DNA from 2 places in the Amycolatopsis sp. NBC_01488 genome. Region 2 is predicted to be linked to the other one. Evidence: riboswitches for the same ligand, from Rfam matches in the RefSeq annotation. Region 2 holds a riboswitch; the other holds the start of a gene.
What was found. A riboswitch is a leader RNA that binds a small molecule or an ion and turns the genes downstream of it on or off. The one in region 2 is predicted to bind S-adenosylhomocysteine.
Positions count from the first base shown of each region.

Region 1: it holds a riboswitch for S-adenosylhomocysteine, as region 2 does, so the genes downstream of both, ahcY (adenosylhomocysteinase) here and metH (methionine synthase) in region 2, are expected to answer to the same signal.

Region 1 is NZ_CP109434.1:7,965,073-7,972,956, reverse strand. It holds gene OG738_RS37385 (styrene monooxygenase/indole monooxygenase family protein) at 1-37, shown strand, start outside; gene ku (non-homologous end joining protein Ku) at 122-1,000, shown strand; gene OG738_RS37375 (hypothetical protein) at 1,165-1,323, shown strand; gene OG738_RS37370 (hypothetical protein) at 1,611-1,766, opposite strand; gene ahcY (adenosylhomocysteinase) at 1,888-3,348, opposite strand; S-adenosyl-L-homocysteine riboswitch at 3,436-3,509, opposite strand; gene OG738_RS37360 (hypothetical protein) at 3,810-4,388, opposite strand; gene OG738_RS37355 (AurF N-oxygenase family protein) at 4,445-5,335, opposite strand; gene OG738_RS37350 (TetR/AcrR family transcriptional regulator) at 5,423-6,082, shown strand; gene OG738_RS37345 (DNA polymerase IV) at 6,079-7,104, opposite strand; gene OG738_RS37340 (DUF3040 domain-containing protein) at 7,119-7,382, opposite strand; gene OG738_RS37335 (cobalamin-independent methionine synthase II family protein) at 7,614-7,884, shown strand, end outside.
Region 2 is NZ_CP109434.1:7,854,390-7,862,273, forward strand. It holds gene OG738_RS36890 (hypothetical protein) at 1-982, opposite strand, end outside; gene OG738_RS36895 (FAD-dependent monooxygenase) at 1,182-2,339, shown strand; gene metH (methionine synthase) at 2,321-5,974, opposite strand; S-adenosyl-L-homocysteine riboswitch at 5,989-6,067, opposite strand; gene OG738_RS36905 (TIGR03619 family F420-dependent LLM class oxidoreductase) at 6,361-7,215, shown strand; gene OG738_RS36910 (GNAT family N-acetyltransferase) at 7,224-7,884, opposite strand, start outside.

The DNA of each region.
Region 1 (7,884 bases), 110 kb from region 2:
CCCCGCACTCTGGGAGAAGTACCTGGCAGAGGTCTAGATCGCACTGTCGCCGGAGGACGATCCGGGCTACGGTGGTCACGTAGCGTGAAGGCGACCCGGTGGTCTATCGGAGGTGCGTGGCATGCGGGCGATGTGGAAGGGCTCGGTGTCGTTCGGGCTGGTGAGCATCCCGATCCAGCTGTACGCGGCCACCGAGAACAAGAACGTCTCGCTCCGCCAGGTGCACGAGGCCGACGGCGGCCGCATCCAGTACAAGCGGTTCTGCACGATCGACGGCGCCGAGGTGCCCTACGCCGAGATCGCGAAGGGCTACGAGCTGCCCGACGGCGAGATGGTCGTGATCACCGACGCCGAGATGGCCGAGCTGCCGCTGTCCTCGCAGCGCACGATCGACGTCCTGGAGTTCGTGCCGCTCGAGTCGATCGACCCGATCCAGTACGACCGGACGTACTACCTGGAGCCGCAGAAGAACGCGGTGAAGCCGTACGTCGTGCTGCGGGACGCGCTGCACAAGTCGAGCCAGGTGGCGATCGCCAAGGTCGCCGTGCGGCAGCGGGAGAGCATGGCGGTGCTGCGGGTGCACGCCGACGTGCTGGTGATGACGACGATGCTGTGGCCGGACGAGGTTCGCGAGCCCGACTTCCCCTTCCTGCGCGACGACCCGCCGCAGATCCGGCCCCAGGAGCTGACCATGGCCGGGTCGCTGATCGACTCGCTCGCCGAGCCGGTGTTCGAGCCGGAGAAGTACCACGACCACTACCGCGAGGCCCTCGAGGAGATGATCGAGGCCAAGGTGGCGGGGGAGGAGACCACCAAGCCGGCGGCGGTGACCGCGAAGGCCGACGTGGTCGACCTGATGGCGGCGCTGCAGGCCAGCGTGGACGCGGCGAAGAAGTCCCGCGGGGCGAAGTCCACTTCGGAGGAGTCCGCTGAGGACGCGGAGCCGACCGCCGCGAAGAAGAAGCCCGCGGCGCGCAAGCGGGCGCCCAAGTCCGGCTGACCCCGGACGGGTGGTCGCGGCGACACGCCGCCGCCCTTCCGCGTCCGCGTGCTTTCCGGTGGTACCAAGAGGTGCGAGCACACCGGGCACGAACGCGGAAGGGCGGGCCGGTCATGGAGTGCGCTTCTTGTGACGCGGGGATCGATCACTGTCACGGCACCCTGGTGGTGCACCCCGAAGGCGGGTTCGCCGAGTGCACCGATCCGTCCTGCCGGGACGGTGACCGGGTCCGGCACGGGCTGATCGTCGACTGCCAGGCCCTCGGCGCCGGGTGCGCGTGTGCCGCGGCGCCGGGAAAACCGCTGCTGCGCCAAGCTTCCTGAGCCTCCCGCCAGGATCCGCGAAGGCCTTCCCGCCGGCCTCACCGCCGGCCGGGGAGGCCTTCGCGGCGTGAAGAAGGCGTCAACCGCGTAACACGATCGTGTATGCAGATGTGTACACGGGCGTGGCGATGTGCTAACACTAACGGGGTCCTTCGGCTCTCCCTCCCCCTCGGAGCCGGAGGACCCTTATCTTCCGCATCGCTCGCGTGGCGGGAAAAAGAAAGCCGAACGGCCTGGCGCGGCCAGCATTGCTGCTGACGCGCGCCAGGCCGGCGGGGGTCACGGGATCAGTACCAGTGCGCCCGGCCGCCGATCCGGCGGCCGGTGCCGCCGAGGATGGCCAGCGCCACGCCGGCCACGGCCAGCACGATGCCGATGGTGTACAGCACCGGGATACCGACGATGAACCCGATGACCAGTAGAATTACACCGAGGACGATCACTTGACACTCTCCTTCGCACGAGACCCGGCCCGGCTCCGTGCCGTCCGGGCGGATGCGCTCTCGTCGTGAGGATGGCCATTTTCCCGAGCTGCCAAACTGCGGCAAATGGAGCAACTTCGAATCAGTACCGATAGTGGTCGAGCTTGTACGGACCTTCGACGTCCACGCCGATGTATTCCGCCTGGGCCTTCGACAACTTGGTTAGTTTCACACCAAGTGCGTCGAGGTGGAGCCGGGCCACCTTTTCGTCGAGGTGCTTGGGCAGCCGGTGGACGTCGGTGGCGTACTCGCCGGGCTTGGCGAACAGCTCGATCTGCGCGATGGCCTGGTTGGTGAAGGAGTTCGACATCACGAACGACGGGTGGCCGGTCGCGTTGCCGAGGTTCATCAGGCGCCCTTCGGACAGCACGATGATCGCGTGGCCGTCCGGGAACGTCCACTCGTGCACCTGCGGCTTGATCTCCTTCTTGGTGATGCCGGGCCGCTTCGCCAGCCCGGCCATGTCGATCTCGTTGTCGAAGTGCCCGACGTTCGCGACGATCGCGTTGTGCTTCATCCGGCTCATCTGCTCCGCCGAGATGATGCCGAAGTTGCCGGTGGTGGTGATGAAGATGTCGGCCGTCGCGACGACGTCGTCCAGCTCCACCACGTCGAGCCCGTCCATCGCCGCCTGCAGTGCGCAGATCGGGTCGATCTCGGTGACCGCCACCCGGGCGCCCTGCCCGCGCAGCGCCTCGACCGCGCCCTTGCCGACGTCGCCGTAGCCGCAGACGACGACGCGCTTGCCGCCGATCATCACGTCGGTGGCCCGGTTCAGGCCGTCCACCAGGGAGTGCCGGATGCCGTACTTGTTGTCGAACTTGGACTTCGTCACCGAGTCGTTGACGTTCATCGCGGGGAAGAGCAGCTCGCCGTCCTTGGCGAGCTTGTAGAGCCGCTTGACGCCGTTGGTCGTCTCCTCGGTGACGCCGCGGATCTCCTTGGCCATGCGGGTGAAGCGGTCGCCGTCGGCCGCGAGGCTCGCGCGCAGGGTCTCCAGGACGATCCGGTACTCCTCGGGGTCCTCTTCGGACGGTTGCGGCACCGCGCCCGCCGCCTCGAACTCGACTCCCTTGTGGACGAGCAGGGTGGCGTCGCCGCCGTCGTCCAGGATCATGTTCGGCGCCCGGCCGCCGGCGAACGCGAAGAGCCGGTCGGTGCACCACCAGTACTCTTCGAGCGTCTCGCCCTTCCACGCGAACACCGGCGTCCCGGCCGGGGCGTCGAGGGTGCCCTCCGGGCCGACGACGACCGCGGCGGCGGCCTCGTCCTGGGTGGAGAAGATGTTGCAGGACACCCAGCGCACCTCGGCGCCGAGCGCGACCAGGGTCTCGATGAGCACGGCGGTCTGCACGGTCATGTGCAGCGACCCGGCGATCCGGGCGCCCTTCAGCGGCTGCGCGGCGGCGTACTCGCGGCGGATCGCCATCAGGCCGGGCATCTCGTGCTCGGCCAGCCGCAGCTGCGTGCGGCCGGCGTCGGCCAGGGACAGGTCGGCGACGGCGAAGTCGACCCCGTTGCGGCGTGTGAGTTTCTCGCTCATTTCTCTTTCCTGACGGCCGGTTGCGGAACCGCGCGGGAGACGTGAGCGGGAAAGCTCTTGCGTGCCACCAAAAAAGGACACCTCCCGTGCGGGAGGCGCCCTTGGAGTCGGTCCGGGCCGAGCGTGGCGGAAGGAGTTCCGTCGCAGCGCCTCTCGGCCCGGAACCAGGATGGCAAAGCCGCCGGGAAGCTGTCAAGCGAGCGCGCGCGCCAGGAGAACGTCGTCGACGTCCGTGCCGTCGAGGTTGAATTCCGCTCGCAGCAGGACTTCCACGATGAACCCGCAGGCGTCGTAGACGCGGCGGGCGGCGGTGTGGTGACCCAGGACGCGCGCTTCGTCGTCGGCGCGGGCCGTCCGGATGGGTGCTCACGAAACGACCTCGCGCCACGCCTGCTCGACGATCCCGGCCAGCTCCTGGGGGTCGTGGTTGCCCTCGGTGCCCATGCTCCGCACCGTGACGGTCAGTCCCGGCCGGTGCGCTGGCAGTTCAGCACGAACGAGCGGTCCGGGTCCGGGGTGGCGCCGGGCGCGACCGGGTCGTTGTGCAGGAGGCACTGCACGGCACCGACGCGCACCAGCTCGGTACCCGGCTTGGCCTCGCCGAGGGCCTGGACGTCTTCGTAGGGCGCGAACAGCTCCGGCGACGGCGCGCGCACGGCGATCAGCTGCACGGACCGCAGCAACCCCTCGTCCTGGTAGTCCTGGACCACCGCGCCGGCGCCGCCGTAGGCCGCCGACACGCGCGCGGCCGTCTCCTGGTCGGTCTTGCCGACGCGGTCGATCTGGGCCTTGCCGCGCACCGCGTCGACCTTCGCGATCGCGTCCTGGGCCCTGCTGAGCCCGCCCAGGTTCGCCGGCGCGGTCGGGGCCTGCCCGCTCGGCCCGCCGAGCAGGCTCAGCACCAGCCACGGCACGCCGACCAGGACCGCGCCGACGAGGACGCCGATCAGGCCGGTGGCGACGGGCCGGGTCAGTCGCGAGCGCGGCGCGGGCGCCGTCGGCTGCGGCGGTGCGGGTTCGATCGGGAATCCCTCGGTCACCGGGGAATCCTGGCGTAGTCCGGTGCCTCCCGGGAAGGGAATTCTGCCGGGCGGGGTCAGATCAGGTGCGCGCGCCGCCAAATGCCCTCGGACCGGCCGCCGATCAGCCCCGCCTCGCGGAGGAACGGCACGATCTTCTCGGCCATCCAGCGGCGCGTCTCGTGGAAGTGCGGGTTGGCGAGCGCCGCGGCCCGGCCTTCCCGCGCGTCGATCCCGACGCTGCGGTAGATGCGCGGGTCGACCATGCTGTCGATCACGCCGAACGCGACGAGCGCGGTCCGCAGCCGATGCCGCTGCAGCGCCGCCTTCGACAGCTTCGGCGTCTCCCGCAGCACCTCCTCCTTGGCGAACCGGACGTGCCGGGCCTCCTCGACGACGTGGATGCGGTTGACCGAGCGGATCAGCGGCTGGATGCCGTCGTCGTCCATCATCGACCGCTGCAGCCGGTCGGTGGTCTCCTCGGCGACCAGCACGCTGGCGAACATCGACGGCCCGGCGGCGGTCGCGCCGAACACCTTCGCCGCGCGGTGCACGACCTTGGGGACGCCGTAGCGCGGCACGCCGAGCCGTTCGGCGGTGCGGGCGAACATCACCGAGTGCCGGGTTTCGTCGCCGATCTCGGTCATCGCGTACTGCGCGTGCTCGGTGCGCGCGTCAAGGTCGAAGACGTACCGGGCGAGCAGCTGCATCAGCACGATTTCGAACCACAGGCCGACGCTCATGATGCTGGCGATCTCGTGCTTGGACAGCTCGATCCGCTGCTCCGGCGTCAGCTTCGCCCAGAGGTCGGTGCCGTAGAGCGAGACGCGCTCCAGCGGCATGTACGCCTTGCCTTCGGCGAGCGGCGCGGTCCAGTCGATGTCGACGTGCGGGTCGTAGGAGTTCTTCGCGGAGCTCATGAGCAGGCGAGCCGCGGTGACGTCCCGGTCCTGGGCCTCGACGCCCATGGCGACCTCCGGAAGTAGGGGGTACACGCCGTACTAGCTACTTCGGTGACCGTACACCCTCCGGCGGGCCCTGAGTAGGCTTCCGCCGTGACCAAGGTCGACGGGCGGGCGGCGCGCTGGGCGGGCCAGCAGGAGCGGCGGCGTGCCGAGTTCGTCGACGCCGCGCTCGAAGCCATCGCCGAGCACGGCCCGGACGTCTCGACCGAGCAGATCGCCGAGCGCGCCGGCGTCGCGAGGACCCGCCTGTACAAGCACTTCGACGGCGCGGCCGACCTCCAGCGCGCGATCGCCGAGCGCGCGGCCGAGCTGGTGACGGCCGAGCTCCAGCCGCTGTGGCACCCGTCGGGTTCGCCGCGCGAGATGATCGCGGCGGCGATCTCGACGCACCTGCGCTGGCTGACCGAGCACGCCCAGCTGCACCGGTACCTCGTCCGCACGCTGCCGGGCCCGCCGGAGGGCGCCGCGGACGTCCGCGGCACGATCGCCCGCCACCTCAGCGCCCTGTTCACCGGCTACCTGACGGCGTTCGGCCTGGACCCGGCGCCGGGGGACACGATCGCGTTCGGCCTGGTCGGCTACGTCGAGTCGGCGACGACCCGCTGGCTCGACCACCCGGGGACGCTCAGCCTGGACCAGCTGACCGCCCAGCTGAGCGGCACGATCTGGGCGATGCTCGACCACACGCTCCGGGCGGGCGGGGTGGACCTGGACCCGGACCGGCCGTTGCCGCTGCCGGACGGGCTCTAGTCCGCCCTGAGGAACTCCGCCCGTACCCCCAGCAGCCGCACCGCGCGGGTCAGCGTGAACATCGCCAGCACCTCCTGCGCCGCGCGGTCGATCTCGGCCGCGTCCGACGTCGGCTCGGGCAGGGTGATGCTGTGCGTGTGGGTCAGGAACGGCACGAACCGCACTTTCACCGCGACCCGCGCGGCCGGGCGGCCTTCCTCGAGGACGTCCTGCGCCACGCGCTTCGCCAGCGTCGACACCTCCGCGGCCATCTCCGCCGGGTCCGTGAGGTCGCGCTGGAACGTCGTCTCGCGGCTGCGTGAGCGGGCCACGTACGGCGTCGCGCTCACCTCCGCGTCGCTGATGCCGCCGCCGAGCAGGCGCAGCCACGGGCCGGTCTTCGGGCCGAACCGCGCGGCCAGCGCCGCGACGTCCGCGCCGGCGAGGTCCAGGACGGTGTGGATGCCCAGCTCGGCGAGCTTCTTCGTCGTCTTGCCGCCGATGCCCCACAACGCGTCGGTCGGGCGCGCGGCCATCACGTCCCACCAGTTCGCCTGGGTCAGCCGGAAGATCCCGCCCGGCTTGCCGAACCCGGTGGCGAGCTTGGCCCGCAGCTTGTTGTCGCCGATGCCGACCGCGCACGACAGCCCGGTCTCGCGCGCCACCGCCTCCTTGATCGACGTCGCCAGCGCCTCCGGGTCGTCCGTCTCGGCGCCGACGAACGCCTCGTCCCAGCCGAGCACCTCCACCACGACCGGGAACTCCCGCACCGCGGTCATCACGTGCTCGGACACCTCGAGGTAGGCAGGCGGGTCACTGGGCAGGAAGACGGCGTCCGGGCAGCGCTTGGCGGCGATCCGCAGCGGCATGCCGGACCGGATCCCGAACTCGCGGGCTTCGTAGGACGCCGTCGCGACGACGGCGCGTTCGGCCGGGTCGCCGTTGCCGCCGACGACCACGGGCTTCCCGCGCAGCTCCGGTCGGCGGGCGATCTCGACCGCGGCGATGAACTGGTCGAGGTCGACGTGCAGGACCCACTTCACGGGCCCAGTCTGCCTCAGATGCGGTGCCGCGCCACGTGGGTCCAGACCGTGCCGGTCAGGGCGAGGATCCCGCAGAGCGTGACGCCGGGATCGGGCAGGACCAGCCCGAGGACCAGCAGGGTCACGGCGACGACGTCGACGGCGATCAGGAAGGCGCTGCGGAGCGCGCGCGACTTCGGGCGCTTGCCGTCGCGCAGGGCGGTGGCTAGGTCGGGATCACTGAGCTCGAGGTTCCGCTCGATCTTCTCCAGCTCGGTGCGATCGTGGTGACTGAGCATCGGGGTACTCCTTCGGCGCCGAACCCGCCGTCATCGCCAGAGCGAATACCCAATAGTCCTCCTGGTTAACCGCCGAATGCCTGCTCAATTCGTGCTTTTTGCTGCGCCGACCGGGTGATCCGCGCTCCGTGACCGGTCCCGATCACGCTACGTTCGCCAGGCACGAGGCCGGTCAGGCCGGCTTCGCGCCGGGTCGAGGCCGGTCAGGACCGTCAAGCAGCGGAGGACGCCATGACCCTGCCCACCGAACCGATCGGCAGCATCCCGCGCCCGGACTACCTGATCGAGGGGCTCGGCGCGTTCGCCGCCGGACGGATCGAGGCCGCCGCGCTCGCCGAGCTGGAGAGCCGGGCGCTGGCCGACACGCTCAGGCGGTTCGAAGAGACCGGCTCGCCGGTCGTGTCCGACGGCGAACAGGGCAAGCCGAGCTTCGCGACGTACCCGCTGGCCGGGCTGACCGCGCTGGCGCCGGACGGCGTCGTCATCCCGTTCGCCGACGGGC
Region 2 (7,884 bases):
TGCTCGACCGCGGCAGCAGCGCCAGATCCCGCCCGCGCAGCCGGGCCAGCGCCCCGGCGGCCTCGCGCTCGTCCCCGGCCGTCGCGGCGGCCACGGCCAGCCCGGCGATCATCGCGTTGTCGACGGCGCTGAGCGTCGGCGAATGCACCGTGTCCCGCAGCACCGGCAGCAGCTCGGCGACGCGGCCCTGGTACCAGCGGACCGCCCCGACCTGCGCGGTGTACCAGCCGATCACGTCGGCGTCCCCCGCCTGCTCGCCGCGCAGCGCGCAGGCCGCCGCGCGCGCTTCGGCCTCGGCGAACCGGCCCGCGCGGATGCTGAGCATGACGTCGATCGCGTCGAGCACGAAGCCGACCGCGAGGTGGTCGCGTTCGGCCAGCAGGCCGCGCAGGTCGGCGAGCCCGCGCTGGGCGTGCGGGTCGCCGTCGAGGAAGAGGTCGACCGTGCGCCAGAGCGTGCCCATCAGCAGGTCACTGCGCCGTCCGGTCCGGAAGCCTTCGGTGATCAGCTCCTGCGCGAGCGCCCGGCGCTGGCTGCCGTGGTCGGGCCCGAGCAGGCAGTGGTGGGCGAGGCTCGCGGCCTCGGCCCAGGCGACCGGATCGCCCGCGCGCTTGGCTTCTTCGAGGACGGCGAGGATCTCGTTGCTCTCCCCCGCCACGTAGTCGGCCTCGCCGGCGAGCCGGGCCTTGAGGCGCAGGGCCAGCGACGACCCCGGGTCGACCGCCGTGCGTGCGCTGCGCAGCCGCGCCTGCAGCAACGCCGCCGCGGGCGCGCTCCGGTGTTCGTGGACCCACAGCCCGCCCATGCCGAGCGCGGCGCGTGCCATCCCGGTGCCGTCGCACTCGGCCTCCGCGGCCCGGTACGCGCGGTCGAACCACTCCCGGCCGGCGCGCAGGTCGCCGTCGGCCTCGAGTGCGCGCTCCCCGTTGCGCAGCAGCTCGCCCAGTGCGGTGGCCGCCGGTCGCGTTTCGCTGTCCAGCATCGCCGCCCCCTCTCCCCCGGGAGATGGTGCCCGTGCGACGCGCCGGGGTCAACGTCCGAAAACCGGCGGGAAAACCCTGATCACGGCCGGGAATTTTCCGCCATCACGGTCCGCGCGCGGTCCACTCGCGACAGTCGCTGACGGCCGCCGTCAGCGCTTCGCCAGGAACCGGTAAGCCCGCGCGGCGAAGCTCCGCGACATGAAGAACCTCAGCGTCCTGATCTCCGGCGCCGGCATCGCCGGCCCCGCCCTCGCCTGGTGGCTGACGCGTTACGGCTGCACCGTCGCCGTCGTCGAACGCGCCCCCTCGGTGCGCCCCGGCGGCCAGGCCGTCGACTTCAAGGGCGCCACCCACCGGACCGTGCTGGAGCGCATGGGCATCCTCGACGAGGTCATCGCCCGCCAGACCGGCGGCACCGACCAGACGATCATCGACGCCGACGGGCGGCCGCAGGCGGTGATCCCCGGCGAGTTCACCGGCGGCGAGATCGAGATCCGCCGCGGCGACCTGGCCGACCTCCTGTACGAGCGCACCGCCCCGCACTGCGAATACCTCTTCGGCGACACCGTCACCTCGCTGACCGAGACTTCCGACGGCGTCGACGTCACCTTCGCCCACGCCGAGCCGCGCCGGTTCGACCTCGTCGTCGGCGCCGACGGCATCCACTCGAACGTCCGCCGGCTGGCCTTCGGGCCGGAACGCGACTACGTCACCTTCCTGGGCCACTACTACGCACTGGCCGAGCTGGGCGCGCAGGTCGCGGACGGCGAAGCCGTGATGTACAACGAACCGGGCCGGATGGCGGCGGTCGGCGGCCCGAAGGCGTCGGCGTTCTTCGTCTTCGCCTCACCCGAGCTGGACTACGACCGGGGTGACGCCGGAACCCAGCGGAAGCTGGTGGCCGCCGCCTACCGCGACGCGGGCTGGCGGGTGCCCGAGCTGATCGCGAAGCTCCCGGACGCCCGCGAGTTCTACCTGGACTCGCTCGCTCGCGTCACGATCGACCACTATTCGCGGGGCCGGATCGTCCTGCTCGGCGACGCCGCCTACGGCAACACTCTCGGCGGCTTCGGCACCGGCCTCGCGACTGTCGGCGCGTACGTGCTCGCGGGCGAGCTGCTGGCCGCGGACGGCGACCACCGCGTCGCCTTCGCCCGCTACGAGGAGCAGTTCCGCGGCTACGCGAAGATCTCGCAGCGCGGCAGCGCGGGCCCGTTCCTCGCGCCGCCGTCACGCCTGCGGATCAAGCTGCGGGACTGGACGTTCAAATCCCGCTTCCTGCTCGGCCTCCTGCTCAAGGCGACCGACGAGTTCGCCACGGACATCGAGCTGAAGGACTACGCCTCGGGCTCGTAGGCCAGGTTCGGCCGCAGCCACTGCTCGACTTCGGACCGCTCGACGCCCTTGCGGCGCGCGTAGTCCTCGACCTGGTCGCGGCCGAGCCTGCCGACGGTGAAGTACCGCGAGTCCGGGTGCGCGAAGATCAGCCCGGACACGCTCGCCGCCGGCGTCATCGCGAACGACTCGGTCAGGTCCATGCCCAGCCGGCCGGCCTCCAGCAGCTCGAACAGCTCGCGCTTCTGGCTGTGGTCGGGACTGGCCGGGTAGCCCAGCGCCGGGCGGATGCCGCGGAACCGCTCCGCGTGCAGGTCCGCCAGCACCGGGTCGGCGTCCGGCTCGAACCAGTCACGGCGGGCCCGCAGGTGGATGTGCTCGGCGAACGCCTCGGCGAGCCGGTCGGCCAGCGCCTTGACCATGATCGCGCGGTAGTCGTCCTGCTCGGCCTCGTAGCGGGCCGCGAGCGGCTCGGCGCCGTGGATCGCGACCGCGAACCCGCCCAGGTGGTCGCCTTCCGGCGCGATGTAGTCGGCCAGGCAGCGGTTGGCGCGGTCTTCCGGCTTCGACGTCTGCTGGCGCAGCATCGGGAACCGGACGTGCGCGAACTCGCCGTCGAGCAGGATGTCGTCGCCTTCGCTGTGCGCCGGCCAGAACGCGTAGGCGCCCTTCGCGGTGAAGCTGCCGTCGGCGACGATCTGGTCGAGCAGCGTGTTCGCGTCGTCGAACAGCTCGCGCGCGACCGGCTGGTCCAGGATCGCCGGGTACTTGCCCTTGAGCTGCCAGGCCAGGAACAGGAACTGCCAGTCGATCATCTCGCGCAGTTCGGCGATGGCGGGCTCGACGACGCGTGAGCCGGTGAACACCGGTGTCGGCACGTCGGCGAAGACCACCTGCTCGCGGTTCAAGCGCGCCTGCTCGAGCGTGAGCATGGGGCGGCGCTGCTTGCTGGCGTGCTGCTCGCGCAGCACCTCCTGGTCGGCGCGGTTCTTCTCGGCGAGCGCGATCGAGCGGTCCGGGTCCAGCAGGTCGGACACGACGCCGACCACCCGCGACGCGTCGAGGACGTGCACCGTCGCGTTGTCGTAGGCGGGCGCGATCTTGACCGCGGTGTGCTGGCGCGACGTCGTGGCGCCGCCGATCAGCAGCGGCAGCTTCAGCCCGCGCCGCTGCATCTCGGCCGCGACGGCCACCATCTCGTCCAGCGAGGGCGTGATCAGCCCGGACAGCCCGACCGCGTCGGCGCCCTCGGTGACCGCGGTGTCGAGGATCTTCGCGGCCGGCACCATCACGCCGAGGTCGATCACCTCGTAGTTGTTGCAGCCGAGCACCACGCCGACGATGTTCTTGCCGATGTCGTGGACGTCGCCCTTCACCGTGGCGAGCACGATCTTGCCCTGGCCGCCGGTCGACGCCAGCCTGCCCTCCTGGCGCGCCTTCTCCTTCTCCGCCTCCATGAACGGCTCGAGGTAGGCGACGGACCGCTTCATCACGCGCGCGCTCTTCACGACCTGTGGCAGGAACATCTTGCCGGAGCCGAACAGGTCGCCGACGATCTTCATGCCGTCCATCAGCGGGCCCTCGATGACGTCGAGGGGCCGGGCCAGCTGCTGCCGGGCCTCTTCGGTGTCCTCGACGATGTAGTCGACGATGCCGTGCACCAGCGCGTGGGACAGCCGCTCGCCGACCGTGCCTTCGCGCCACGAGAGGTCCACGACGCGCTTGGTGCCGCTGCCCTTGACGTTCTCGGCGAAGCTCACCAGCCGGTCGGTGGCGTCTTCGCGGCGGTCGAACAGCACGTCCTCGACCAGCTCGAGGAGGTCCTTCGGGATGTCCTCGTAGACCGCGAGCTGGCCGGCGTTGACGATGCCCATGTCCAGCCCGGCCTTGACGGCGTGGAAGAGGAACGCCGAGTGCATGGCCTCGCGCACGATGTCGTTGCCGCGGAAGGAGAACGAGAGGTTCGAGATGCCGCCGCTGGTGCGGGCGCCGGGACAGCGTTCCTTGATCCGGGGCAGCGCCTCGATGAACGCCTTCGCGTAGCCGTTGTGCTCGGAAATGCCGGTGGCGACGGCGAGGACGTTCGGGTCGAAGATGATGTCCTCGCCCGCGAACCCGGCCTGCTGCGTCAGCAGGTCGTACGCCCGGCCGCAGATCTCGACCTTGCGGTCGGCGGTGTCGGCCTGGCCCCGCTCGTCGAAGGCCATCACGACGACGCCGGCGCCGTAGTTGCGGATCGTGCGGGCCTGGGCGAGGAACGGCTCCTCGCCCTCCTTGAGGCTGATCGAGTTGACCACGCCCTTGCCCTGCAGGCAGCGCAGGCCGGCTTCGAGCACGCTCCACTTGGAGCTGTCGACCATCACCGGGATCCGGGCCACCTCAGGCTCGGTGGCGATGAGGTTGAGGAACGTCGTCATCGCCTCCTCGGACTCGAGCAGGTCGGCGTCCATGTTGACGTCGAGCAGGTTCGCGCCGCCGCGGACCTGCTCCAGGGCGACGTCGACGGCGCCCTGGTGGTCGTCGGCCTCGATGAGCCGGCGGAACCGCTTGGAGCCGGTGACGTTGGTGCGCTCGCCGATCATCACGAACCCGGTGTCGGCGCCGATGCCGAACGGCTCGAGCCCGCTGAACCGCATGTGGCTGCGCGGCGCGGGCACCTCGCGGGGCGTGACGCCCTTCGCCGCGGCGGCGATCTTCGCGATGTGCGCCGGGGTCGTGCCGCAGCAGCCGCCGACGACGTTGACCAGGCCGTCGCGGGCGAACCCGCCGACCAGGCCGGCGGTCTCGTCGGGCGTTTCGTCGTAGCCGCCGAACGCGTTCGGCAGGCCGGCGTTGGGGTGACAGGCGACATACGTGTCGGCGAGCCGGGACAGCTCCTCGACGTGCGGGCGCATCTCTTCCGCGCCCAGCGAGCAGTTCACGCCGACGACCAGGGGCTTCGCGTGCTCGATCGAGCTCCAGAACGCTTCGACGGTCTGGCCCGACAGCGTCCGGCCGCTGAGGTCGACGATCGTCACGGAGATCCACAGCGGCAGGTGCGGCGCGACGTCGCGGGCTGCGGCGATCGCGGCCTTGCAGTTGAGCGTGTCGAAGATCGTCTCGATCAGCAGCAGGTCGACGCCGCCTTCGGCGAGCCCGGCGATCTGCTCGGCGTACGCGGCCTTGACCTGCTCGAACGTCACCGCACGGTACGCCGGGTCGTCGACCTTGGGCGACAGGCTGAGCGTGACGTTCAGCGGGCCGATCGAGCCCGCGACGAACCGGCCGCCGGCCTCGTCGGCCGCCTGGCGGGCGAGTTGCGCGCCGCGGACGTTCATCTCGTGGACGTACGCCTGGAGGCCGTAGTCGGCCTGGCCGATGCCGGTCGCGGTGAAGGTGTTCGTCGTGGTGACGTCCGCGCCGGCCGCGAGGTACTGGCGGTGCACGTCGAGGATGACGTCCGGGCGGGTGAGGTTGAGCAGGTCGGGGTCGCCGGTGACGTCGTGGGTGTGCTCGCCGAAGCGGTCGCCGCGGTAGTCGGCCGGGGTCAGCCCGGCACCCTGCAGCATGGTGCCCCAAGCGCCGTCGAGCACCGCCACCCGCTGCCCGAGCAGCTCGCGCAGGCGCGCGGTGGCTTCGGTCTCGCTGGGGGTTTCTCGCGGGGTGATCGGGTTCACCGGCAGCCTCCCTCATCCGGGAGGCGCCCTTGTTCGGTGGTTCCCGGTCGAGCGTGGCGGACCCGGCGGTCCGTTGCAGCGCCTCTCGACCTGTGGTCCACGGTACTGGAAACGGGCATCGGCACGCCAACCCGCCTCGCCGGTGCGTCCACTGGCTGGGACACCGAGAGTCCACAATGGATTACTGGGTCCACCCCTGCCTCCGTGTCTTCCCGGGTCTCCACCTTGCCGCGTCGCGCGCCGGCGCTCTGCTCTTCGCCTGCTGACGCGCGTCGCCTCGATCATCGCTCGAGCGCGCCTCGACGTTACTCTCCGCGTCCACGTTGCCACTTTTCGCACTCGCGCCCGACCTTGAAAACTGAAACACGTTCTAATACGCTCCTCGCGTGGACTACGGAATCGTGCTGTTCACCAGCGACCGCGGCATCACCCCGGCTTCGGCGGCGCGCGCCGCGGAAGCCGCGGGGTTCGCCACCTTCTACGTGCCCGAGCACACGCACATCCCGGTGAAGCGCGAGTCACCGCACCCGCGCACCGGCGACGCGTCCCTGCCCGACGACCGCTACAGCCGCACCCTGGACCCGTGGGTGGCGCTGGCGACGGCGGCGGCGGTGACGTCGCGGATCCGGCTGTCCACGGCGGTGGCCCTGCCGGTGGAGAGCGACCCGATCACGCTCGCGAAGACGATCGCCAGCCTGGACCACCTCTCCGGTGGCCGCGTCACGCTCGGCACGGGCTTCGGCTGGAACGTCGACGAGCTGACCGACCACGGCGTCCCCGGCCACCGCCGCCGCACGGCGCTGCGCGAGTACCTCGAAGCGATGAGTGCACTGTGGACGTCCGAAGAAGCCTCCTACGACGGGGAATTCGTCTCCTTCGGCCCGAGCTGGGCGTGGCCGAAGCCGATCCAGGCGCACATCCCGGTGCTGCTCGGCGCGGGCCCGACGGAGAAGACGTTCCGCTGGATCGCCCGCCACGCGGACGGCTGGATCACCACCCCGGCCGACACCGACCTGGACGCGCACGTGGCTCTGCTCAAGGAGATCTGGCTCGCCGAAGGACGCACGGGTGCGCCGCGGATCTGCGCGCTCGGGGAACGCCCGGACCAGGACCGGCTGGCGCACCTGGATTCCCTCGGTGTCACCGAGACCATCTTCGGGCTGCCGGACCGGTCGCCCGAGGAGGTCGAAGCCTGGATCGGGCGGCTGGCCGGAAAGCTCGGGCTCGCCGTCACCCTCTGAGGTCAGTCTCAGAACCAGTGCAGGCAGTGCGGGGCGCGCCCGGTGCGGAACAGCGCGTCGGCCAGGGAAGCGGCATCCGGGTGGTGGGCCCGGATCTGCCCGGCCCGCACGAGCGTGCCCGGCGTGACCCCGCCGAGGTACACCGAGCCCAGGTCGCTCACGTCCAGCGACAGGTCCGGCTCCCGATCGGTCGCCACGCAGTCACCCTTGCCGTCCCGGACCGTGAGCAGGTAGCGGCCCCGCTCGCCGAGGAACGGGTCGTCGACGTCGAGGACGAGATCGCCGTCGGACGCCCAGCCGCGCGCCGCCAGCGCCCGCGGGACGTCCAGCAGCCGCACCCACAGCCAGTCCGTCTCGTCGCTGATCCGGGCGGCGCGGAAGTCGGCCAGCTGCCAGCGCAGCGGGTGCTCCGGCGGGCAGTGCCGGAACACCACCTGGGTGGCCAGGTCGTGGTCGAGCAGGAACCGGGTCAGTGCCGTCGCGACGGCGTCGCCCGCGGCGATCGTCTCGTCGACCGTCAAGGTCTCGTCGAGCAGGTAGGTCGCGTACCCGTCCGGGACGCCGCCGGCGTCGCGGTGCAGGGCGACGTACCGCGGTGCCGCGGAGATCGGCGGCTGCCCCGCGCCCCGGGCCCACCAGTGGTGCGGACGGGACAACGCACCCGGCCGG